Regions from separate parts of the Thioalkalivibrio sp. ALE11 genome, predicted to be linked through region 1. Evidence: predicted binding sites of a transcription regulator. Region 1 holds the regulator's gene; each other region holds the start of a gene.
What was found. The regulator sigma-54, encoded in region 1, starts transcription at its own class of promoters, with help from an activator protein. The targets are predictions, from matches to a motif close to TGGCANGNTNCNTGCTT.
Positions count from the first base shown of each region.

Region 2: the regulator sigma-54 is predicted to act here: its motif matches at 2,303-2,319, upstream of F620_RS0110745 (CmpA/NrtA family ABC transporter substrate-binding protein).
Region 3: the regulator sigma-54 is predicted to act here: its motif matches at 1,499-1,515, upstream of cynS (cyanase).

Region 1 covers NZ_KB906171.1:58,765-61,997, forward strand. Annotated here, with positions in the region: gene lptB (LPS export ABC transporter ATP-binding protein) at 1-703, shown strand, start outside; gene F620_RS0109955 (RNA polymerase factor sigma-54) at 788-2,317, shown strand; gene hpf (ribosome hibernation-promoting factor, HPF/YfiA family) at 2,321-2,659, shown strand; gene F620_RS0109965 (PTS sugar transporter subunit IIA) at 2,664-3,128, shown strand; gene hprK (HPr(Ser) kinase/phosphatase) at 3,131-3,233, shown strand, end outside.
Region 2 covers NZ_KB906173.1:53,644-56,876, forward strand. Annotated here, with positions in the region: gene ntrB (nitrate ABC transporter permease) at 1-692, opposite strand, end outside; gene F620_RS0110745 (CmpA/NrtA family ABC transporter substrate-binding protein) at 705-2,123, opposite strand; gene F620_RS0110750 (nitrate regulatory protein) at 2,592-3,233, opposite strand, start outside.
Region 3 covers NZ_KB906167.1:58,462-61,694, reverse strand. Annotated here, with positions in the region: gene F620_RS0105915 (sigma-54-dependent Fis family transcriptional regulator) at 1-1,378, shown strand, start outside; gene cynS (cyanase) at 1,562-2,008, shown strand; gene F620_RS0105905 (EAL domain-containing protein) at 2,205-3,233, shown strand, end outside.

The sequences.
Region 1 (3,233 bases):
GCTGAGCAAGCGCTATGGCCAGCGTACCGTGCTGGACGCGATGGATGTGGACCTGGTGCCCGGCGAAGTGGTCGGCCTGCTGGGACCCAACGGAGCCGGCAAGACCACCTGCTTCTACAGCCTGGTCGGACTGATCCGGCCCAATACCGGGCGCATCACCCTGGGCGGGCGCGACATCACCCGGGCGCCCATCCACGAACGCGCCCGCGCCGGGCTGGGCTATCTGCCCCAGGAGGCCTCGATCTTTCGCCGCCTGTCGGTCGAGGACAACCTGCAGGCAGTGCTGGAACTGCGCCCGGAACTCGACCGCCACGAGCGCCGCCGCATCGGCGACGCCCTGATCGAGGAATTCCAGCTGGAGACCGTGCGCCACAGCCCCGGGATCGCGCTGTCCGGAGGCGAGCGGCGGCGCGCCGAGATCGCCCGCGCGCTGGCCGGCGATCCGCAGTTCATCTGTCTGGACGAACCGTTTGCCGGGGTCGATCCGATCTCGGTCGGCGAGATCCAGGCAGTCATCCGCCACCTGGCCGAACGCGGCATCGGCGTACTAATCTCGGATCACAACGTACGCGAGACCCTGGGTATCTGCCATCGCGCGTACATCCTCAGCGAGGGGCGCCTGCTGAGCGCGGGCACGCCGGACGAACTGCTGGCCGACGCCCGCGTGCGCGAGGTCTACCTCGGCGAAAACTTCCGCCTGTGACACCGACCGCCGCACCCGGACGGTGCACAAGCCCGCAGCAAGGGATTACTATTCACTTATGGTGACCAACGCCTTTCCCAACTCATGCTGAAGCCCGGGCTGAATCTGCAGCTCGGTCAGACGCTGACCATGACGCCGCAGCTGCAGCAGGCCATCCGGCTGCTGCAGCTGTCGACGCTGGAGCTCCAGGCCGAGATCCAGCAGGCGCTGGAAAGCAATCCCATGCTGGAACAGGCCGAGGATGACGAACTCGGTGCCGACGCGGGGGACACCGCGGACACTGCCAGCGACGCGAACACCGACGACGGCGAGAGCGGCAGCGACGCCGCCCGCACCGGCGAAACGGTGGATGCCGGCGGCTCGGAGGACGTCATCCCCGACGAGCTGGTGACCGACAGCCGCTGGGAAGACATCTACGACGCCAGCGCCAGCCCGCGCGGTCCGGACGACCGCGACCCGCTGGAGAACACCTCGGACGACGACGGCGGCGGGCTGCAGGATCACCTGCTGTGGCAGCTGCATCTGTCGCACCTGACCCCGCGCGACCAGCGCATCGGCGCCGCCCTGATCGACACCATCAACGGCGACGGCTACCTCGAGGGCGACGTCGAGACCCTGGCCGAGACCATCAGCCGGAGTGAAGAACCCCCCGTCGACACCGACGAGGTCGAGGCCGTACGCCACTGGTTGCAGCACTGCGACCCGCTGGGGGTCGGTTCGCTGGATCTGCGCGAGTGCCTGGAGGTCCAGCTGGGTGAGCTGGCGCCGGACGCGCCCTCGCGCGAGGCGGCGCGCGCGCTCCTCGAACACGGCATGGACGCCCTTGCCCGGCGTGACTACAAGGCCCTGCAGCGCCAGAGCGGCGTACGCGATGGCGACGAGCTGGCCGCGGCGCTGGACCTGATCCGCACGCTCAACCCGCGCCCCGGCGCCCAGATCAGCGAGACACCGCCGGAATACGTGGTCCCGGATGTCTACGTGCGTCATACCGACCGGGGCTGGCAGGTCGACCTGAATCCCGAGATCGCCCCGCGCATTCGCATCAACGACCTCTACGCCGGCATGGTCCGCCAGGTCTCCGATGCCCGCGACAGCGCCTTCATGCGCGATCAGCTGCAGGAGGCGCGATGGTTCATCAAGAGCCTGCACAGCCGCAACGACACCCTGCTGCGCGTGGCGCGAGCGATCGTCGAACGCCAGCAGGGGTTCCTGGAACACGGCGAGGTGGCGATGCAGCCGCTGATCCTGCGCGACATCGCCGAAGCCCTGGAGATGCACGAGTCCACGATCTCGCGGGTGACCACGCAGAAATACATGCACACCCCCCGCGGGGTGTTCGAATTCAAGTATTTCTTCTCCAGTCACGTGGGCACCAGCGACGGCGGGGAATGCTCCGCGACCGCGATTCGTGCCATGATCCGCGAACTCATCGAAGAGGAAACGCCGGGCAAACCGCTCAGCGATTCCCGCCTCGCCCAGATCCTGGCGGATCGGGGCATCAACGTGGCCCGGCGTACCGTGGCCAAATACCGGGAGGGCATGAACCTGCCATCCTCCAGCGAACGCCGCCAGATGGCCGCCATGCCGACCGGAAGCAAACCGAAAGGAGCCTGACCCATGCAGATCAATCTCACCGGACACCACGTCGACATCACCGACGCCCTGCGCGACTACGTCAACGAGAAATTCCAGAAGCTGGAACGCCACTTCGACAAGGTGATCGACGTGCACGTGGTGCTGAACCACGAGAAGACGCAGAAGCTGCACAACAAGGCGGAAGCGAATCTGCAGGTCAGCGGCAACCACATCCACGCCGAGGCCAGCCACGATGACATGTACGCCGCCATCGACGGCCTGATCGACAAGGTCGACCGCCAGCTGATCAAGCACAAGGAGAAGGTCAAGGATCATCATCGCGCCGAGGGCGCCCAGCGCAACCGCGAACAACCCGAGTAAGCCGATGAATCCGGCCGAGCTCATCACCCCGGAGCGCATCGGACTGGAAACCGACTGCTCCAGCAAGAAACGAGCGCTGGAAACCCTCGCCGATCTGCTGGTGGACGGGGCCGCGGACGGACTGGCGGCCAGTGCCGCGTTCGAAGCCATGTCGGCCCGCGAAAAACTGGGCTCCACCGGGCTCGGCCATGGCGTGGCGATCCCGCACGGCCGTCTCGCCGAGCTGGATACGCCCCGCATCGCGGTCCTGCGTCTGGATCAGGGCGTGGATTTCGAAGCCATGGACCACGAACCGGTGGACATCCTGATCGCCCTGCTGGTGCCGGAAGAGGCCACCAGCGAACACCTGGACCTGCTGGCCCAGCTCGCGCGCGGGCTGTCGCAGCCGGACACCCTCGCCGGCATCCGGCGCGCCGCGGACAGCGCGGGGGTCCAGCAGGCCCTCACCCGGGCCCTGGGAGATACCTGACCATGGCCGACCGGGCGGAAGCGGCAGCCGACGGCACCGCGAGCAACATCACCATCGCCGCGCTCACGCGGGCGATGGGGAGCCGTCTGGATCTGCGCTACGTCC
Region 2 (3,233 bases), on a different contig from region 1:
CGCGCCGCCTCCAGGCGCCCGAGACGGAGCACCTGGGATACGTTGGTGTAGTCACGCGGGATGGCCTGGACCCCGGCCGCGGTATTGATGAGGATCGGCCAGATGCTGGTGATGAAGATCACGAAGATCGCGGAGGGATTGACCGCCTGGAACACCAGCAGACCGAGCGGCAGCCAGGCCAGCGGGGACACGGGACGCAACAGCTGCACGACCGGGCTAATGGCGCGGCGCATCGAGAGCGAAGCGCCCATCATCAAGCCCAGCGGAATGCCGACCAGTGCTGCCAGGCCGAAGCCCGCCAGGACGCGGCCAAGGGAATACATCACCTGCCAGCCGATCCCCATGTCGTTCGGACCGTAGTCGTAGAACGGATCGCTTAGCAGGTAGACGGCCTCGGCCCACACTTGCCCGGGCGTCGGGAGGTCCGGCGAGACCGTCGACTGCAGCCAGGCCCAGCCCCCCAGCAGCAATCCGAACGCAATCAGCGGGAGTGCCAGCACAGGAATCCAGCGCTGGAACATATCCGCCATCACCTCGAATCGGTCATCGTGTGCCGATTCGATCGCCCCGGCGGTGTCGTTGCGTTCCGCCGGTTTGGTTTCCCGGCCAGCGGCGGCCTCCGTTCGACCTTCGGCGTCCTTGTCGTTCTCGCGTTCAACCGCCAGTTGCATATCGGCGTAATTGGTGGACATGGTGGGCCTCCCTCAGCCGTTGACGTCGGCGAGGTCATCGAGGGCGACCTTGCGACTGTGTACATCGAAACCGTCGACATAGCCGACAAGGTCATCCGGGTCATAGGCGCGGTTATCAATGAACCGGTCAGGGCCCATCTCGATCGGCGAGGAGGCCGCCTCCAGGGTCCAGTGTTCATTGCGTGTGCCTTCCGTCTTCCAGTCGATCTCGGGATAGGCGACGCCCACTTCTGCAGCCGCTTGCCGATACAGTTCGGGGCGATAGACCTTTTCGGCCACCGCACGCATATCCACAGGCTCTTCCAGCTGCCCCCAACGAACCATCTGCGTGACAAACCAGGCCGCATGCGAGCGCCACGGAAAGCTGGCCGCGTAACGGTGGAACACATTGAAGTCCGGGAAGGGTTCGGGGTCTCCGTCCGGATTGAACTGGAGCGTCCCCGTCATCGACATGGCCACTACGTGTTCAGGGGCGTTGACAAAACGGCGGCCCGAAATGATGCGCACCACTTCTTCGCGATTCTCGGGCTTGTCCATCCACTCGTTGGCCTCGATCAAGGCCCGCAACGCTGCCTGGTGCGTATTCGGGTGTTCTTCCGCCCAGCTCTCCAGTACGCCAAACACCTTCTCCGGATTGTTGTTCCATATCTCGTAGTTGGTGACCAGGGTCTTGCCGATACCCATGTCCACCGCACGCATGTTCCAGGGCTCGCCGACGCAGTAGCCATCCATGTTGCCCGCGCGCAGGTTGGCCACCATCTGGGGTGGCGGGATCACAACCAGGCGGACATCCCGATCCGGGTTGATCCCGGAAGCGGCCATCCAGTAGCGCAGTTCATAGTTATGCGTGGATACGGGGAAAACCATGGCGAAGGTCATCGGGGCACGGCCCGCTGCCTGGTCGGCATCGATGACCTTCTTCAGGGCGCGCGCGGAAATCGGCCGTTCGTTCATAGCCTCCGGATCGGCCTCGACCATCCGGTCGTAGAGCTCGTTGGAAACGGTAATCGCGTTGCCGTTGAGGTCCATGCTGAACCCCGTGATGGTGTTGCGCTGGGTAGCACCCACGCCCAGCGTCGCGGCGATCGGCATCCCCGCCAGCATGTGCCCGCCATCCAGGCTCCCAACGGAGACCTTGTCGCGAATATTGGCCCAGGAAGCCTCCTTGGCCACATGGACGTCGAGCCCGTGGCGAGCGAAATATCCCTTCTCCTGGGCGACTACGAGCGGAGCACAATCCGTCAAGGGGATAAATCCGAACTCGAGCTTGGTCTTTTCCAGCCCTTCGGATCCCCCGGCATAGGCCGCCGACCGGAAAAAATCCGGATGCATCCCCAAGGCGGCGCCCCCTGCCAGAACGCCGCCGGCCTGAAGGAAACGCCGGCGCGACAGGCCGGAGGTCTTTTTCGTGTCATTCGTGTGATCGGTCATTGCGGGTTCACTCCCCTTGTCAGCAAACACATCCCAAAAACGAAAAAAGGCGTCCTATCAGCCCGGCCGCGTTTGCAGCCGGGTGATGGACGCCTTTGTCCAGTCCCGTGGGAGGCCCGGTCGTCGGGTCTCCCTGTTGTCAGGCGACGAACCGCCGTTGGCTCGTCTTGCCGGTATTCCTGCAGGAGGTGTGCCAATTAGCCGTTGCTGATCGACCGATAGGGCGCAAAGCCTATCCTGACGCGGAAAAATCGGACGGTTCCCGGTACTCAATCGAATCTTCGCAGGGGAATATCACTCGCAAGCGGCACCACCCTGGGGCACACCGGCGGTGCAGATGAACCGCGCTGGTGCACTACCTGTAGGAGCCGCCTTGGCGGCGAAGCCCCTGCCAGTCGCGGACACTGGTAGGTGCTTCGCGGGCAAGCCCGCTCCCACAGGGCCGGCATCCGTTTCCCGGGGAGTTAGCTACAGGCCGCCCTTGCCCAGCAGGTCGGACATCGCGACGGTCGCCTCGGCGACCTCGGCCAGGCGCCGGTTCTGGTTCATCGCCGTCTGGCGCAGGAGCTTGTAGGCCTGGTCCTCGCTGAGGCCGCGGTGCTGGATCAGCAGCGCCTTGGCACGCTCGATGGTCTTGCGCTCGGCCAGGGCCTGGCGTGCCGCATGCAGTTCATCCTCCACCGACTGCAGCCGGGCCGCCTGGCGCTGCACCAAGTCCATCACCGAGTGTCCGACGATCGGTACGTTGAGTGCGGCATCGCCCTCCTCCTGCGCGGGCTCCAGGCCCTCCGGCGCGCCGAAGAACACCGCATACGGGACGCTGTCGCGCAGTTCCGACTCGGCGAGTTGCGCGACCCGGTCACGCACCGCGCCGAGGTCCGCGCGATCCGCCGTGATGCGTGCCGAGCAGCACTCGTTCAGGTGCATCTCCAGCAGATCCTCGATCTCCTTCATCGCGTCGATGCGCGCGGTGGTACAGGCAAACCATTCCTCGGCCCGGGCGGGGTCGTGGTGCCCTGAGGCCTCGGTACAGGCCCGGCGGCGCAGACGCTCGATGTCGGCGGCGAAGGCCGCCGTCTGCAGCTCGCGCCAGGCGGCACAGGCCGCCGG
Region 3 (3,233 bases), on a different contig from region 1:
GGTGATGAAGACCGGGCAGATCGCGCTGATCCAGGACATCGACAACGAGCCGGAATACCTCGCCCGGGCGGTCGACCGCTCCACCCTGCCGCAGGAGACCGTGGCATATATCGGGGTCCCCATCGTGCAGGACGAACAGCCGATCGGCGTACTCGGGGTCCACCGGCTGCGCCGCCGCTCGCGCCAGTTCCAGGACGATCTCAACGTGCTGCGCGTTGTCGCCTCCATGATCGGCCAGGTCCTGCGCATCAACCAGCTGATCGCCGAACGCACGGCCGAACTGGTCTCGGAAAACCGCTACCTCAAGAGCGCCCTCGACACCCAAGGGGCGAAATACGGGATCCTCGGCGAAAGCCCCGCCCTGCGCAGCGTCCTCAAGCAGGTCCACCGCATCGCCGACACCCAGGCCACGGTGCTGATCACCGGCGACTCCGGCACCGGCAAGGAGAAGATCGCACGCATGATCCACCGGATCAGCCAGCGCAACGCGCGACCGTTCATCTCCCTGAACTGTGCCGCGATCCCGGCCGACCTGCTGGAATCGGAACTGTTCGGCCACGAGAAAGGCGCCTTCACGGGGGCCTCCAGCGCCAAGACCGGCAAGATCGCCCTGGCCGACGGCGGCACCCTGTTCCTCGACGAGATCGGCGACATGCCGGAGGCGCTGCAGTCCAAGATCCTGCGCGTGCTGCAGGAACGGGTCGTGCAGCCGATCGGGGGATCGCGCGACATCCCGGTGGACGTGCGCGTGGTCGCCGCCACCCACAAGGACCTGCAGAAAGCGGTCAATGCCGGGGAATTCCGGCTCGATCTGTTCTACCGCCTCAACGTGATCCCGCTGCACATGCCCGCGCTGCGCGATCGCGCCAGCGACATTCGCCTGCTCGCGCGGCACTTTCTCGACCGTTACACCCACGTCCACGGCTGGAACGTGGTCCTCGGCGACGGGGTGATGGAGCGTCTGGAGACCTTCGACTGGCCGGGCAACATCCGCCAGCTGGAGAACGTGCTGGAACGCGCGGTGCTGCTCTCCAGCGAAGGGCGCATCGGCACCGCCCTGATCGACGAGATCCTGCACGAGGAATCGCGCATCAGCCCGGGGCTGCACGCCACCGGCCCTGCCGGTTCCCCGCAACCGGACGCCGCACCATCGCCGGACACCCCGGCCTTTCCCGGCACGCACGGCAACGAGCCGCACCCCGGCGGGGCGGCCGGCCCCGGCATCGTCCGCCCCTACCGCCGCGTGCACGCCTCCGAGGCCGACCAGCTGCGGGACGCCATCGAACGCAGCGGCGGCAACAAGACCCGCGCCGCCATGGACCTGGGCCTCACCCCGCGCCAGCTGCGCTACCGCCTGAAGAAACTGGGACTGGCCTGAGACCCCGTTTCGGACATTGTCGACACTTTGTCCGCACCGGGAGCGGACAAAGTGTCCGCCTCACCCGACCCGTGCTGCCGTACGGCCGTCCCGGAGCGGATCCGGTGAACGGCGTCCAGCTGGCACGGGATCTGCAGAGCATTGGGTGGCAACACTGATCCGACACCAACCGGGAGGCCATCCATGACCCTCAGCAAGACCGAAATGACCGCCACCATCCTCGAAGCCAAGGAGGGCCGGTCCGCGACCTGGGCCGGCATCGCCGAGGCCACCGGCCTGCACGAGGTCTACGTGACCTCGGCCTGCTACGGCATGAATCATCTCGACGCCGAGGCGGCCGACCGGCTCACCGCGTTTCTCGATCTCGGGCCCGACGTGTCGAAGGCCCTGCAGGCGTTCCCGCACAAGCACTGGGACAAGACCATCCCCACCGACCCGGTGATCTACCGCTTCTACGAGGCGATCAACGTGTACGGTGACACCATGAAGGCGCTGATCCACGAGAAGTTCGGTGACGGCATCATGAGCGCCATCGACTTCACCATGGACATCGACAAGGTCGAGGACCCGAAGGGTGACCGGGTGAAGATCACCTGGAACGGCAAGTTCCTGCCCTACAAGAGCTGGTGAACGCCGGCCACTCGCCCTCTCGCCCGCCCGTGGCCGTGGCCCGGGCGCGGCCCTGGCGGCCTTTCCTGCCTGCCCTCTCTGCCCTCTCTGCCCTCCCTGCATTTCCCTGCCCCTCGCGGGAACGAAAGGTTCCCGAATCAAACCGTTGTCTGCACGGACAAGCATCCACCGCCCGGTTCGTAGTAGGCTGACCGGCATGCAATGGCTGCCCCGCACCCTTGTCCTGGCCGTGATGCTGCTCCCGTCCCTCCCGGGCGCGGTCGCCGGCGCTCCGGATGGGGCCACGACAGTGGACATCGGTGTGCTCGCAGTGCGCGAGGCAAGCGCAGCCGAGGCCCGCTGGCAACCGACCGCGGACTACCTGACCGAACGCCTTGGCGAGGATTTCGACGCCCGCTTCCGCATGCGGGCGATGAACTACCCCGAGCTGGAAGACGCGGTTGCGGGGGAAGAGATCGATTTCGTTCTCACCAATACCGGGCACTACGTCCAGCTGGAATACGCCCACGGCATCAGCCGCCTGACCACACTGATCGCGTCACACGAAGGCGAACCGGTCCGGCTGTTCGGCGGCGTCATCTTCACGCGCGCCGACCGCGACGACATCACCGCGCTGGAGGACATCGCCGGCCAGCACCTGTTTGCGGTACAGGAGGGCTCGCTGGGTGGCTGGCATGCCGGGCACGAGGCCCTGCTGGATGCCGGCGTGGATCCGCGCGAGGATCTCGCCGAACTGACTTTCACCGACATGCCGCATGACCGCGTGGTCGAGGCCGTGCTCGACGGCCGCGCGGACGCCGGCACGGTCCGCACCGGCGTGCTCGACCGCATGGCCGGGGCCGGGGCGTTCGAACCCGGCGAGCTGCGGGTGCTGGAACCGCGCGACACCCCCGGCTTTCCGTTCGAGCACACCACCCGCCTGTTCCCGGAATGGCCGTTCTCGCGCATGGAACATGCCGACGAAGCCCTGGCCAACGCGGTGACCGTGGCCCTGCTGGAGATGCCGGAGGGTCACCCGGCAAGCCGGACCGGCGAATATTTCGGCTGGGCCGCGCCCCTGTCCTACGCCCCGGCGCATGAGCTGCTGGAACGTCTGGGCGCCCCGCCCTACGAACGCAACCCGGCCCTGGACCCGCTGCTCTACTGGCGCGAGAACCCGGCGATCACCATCGCCTTGCTGCTGGGGCTGCTGGCGCTGATGGCCGCGGCGACCATGCGCTACCAC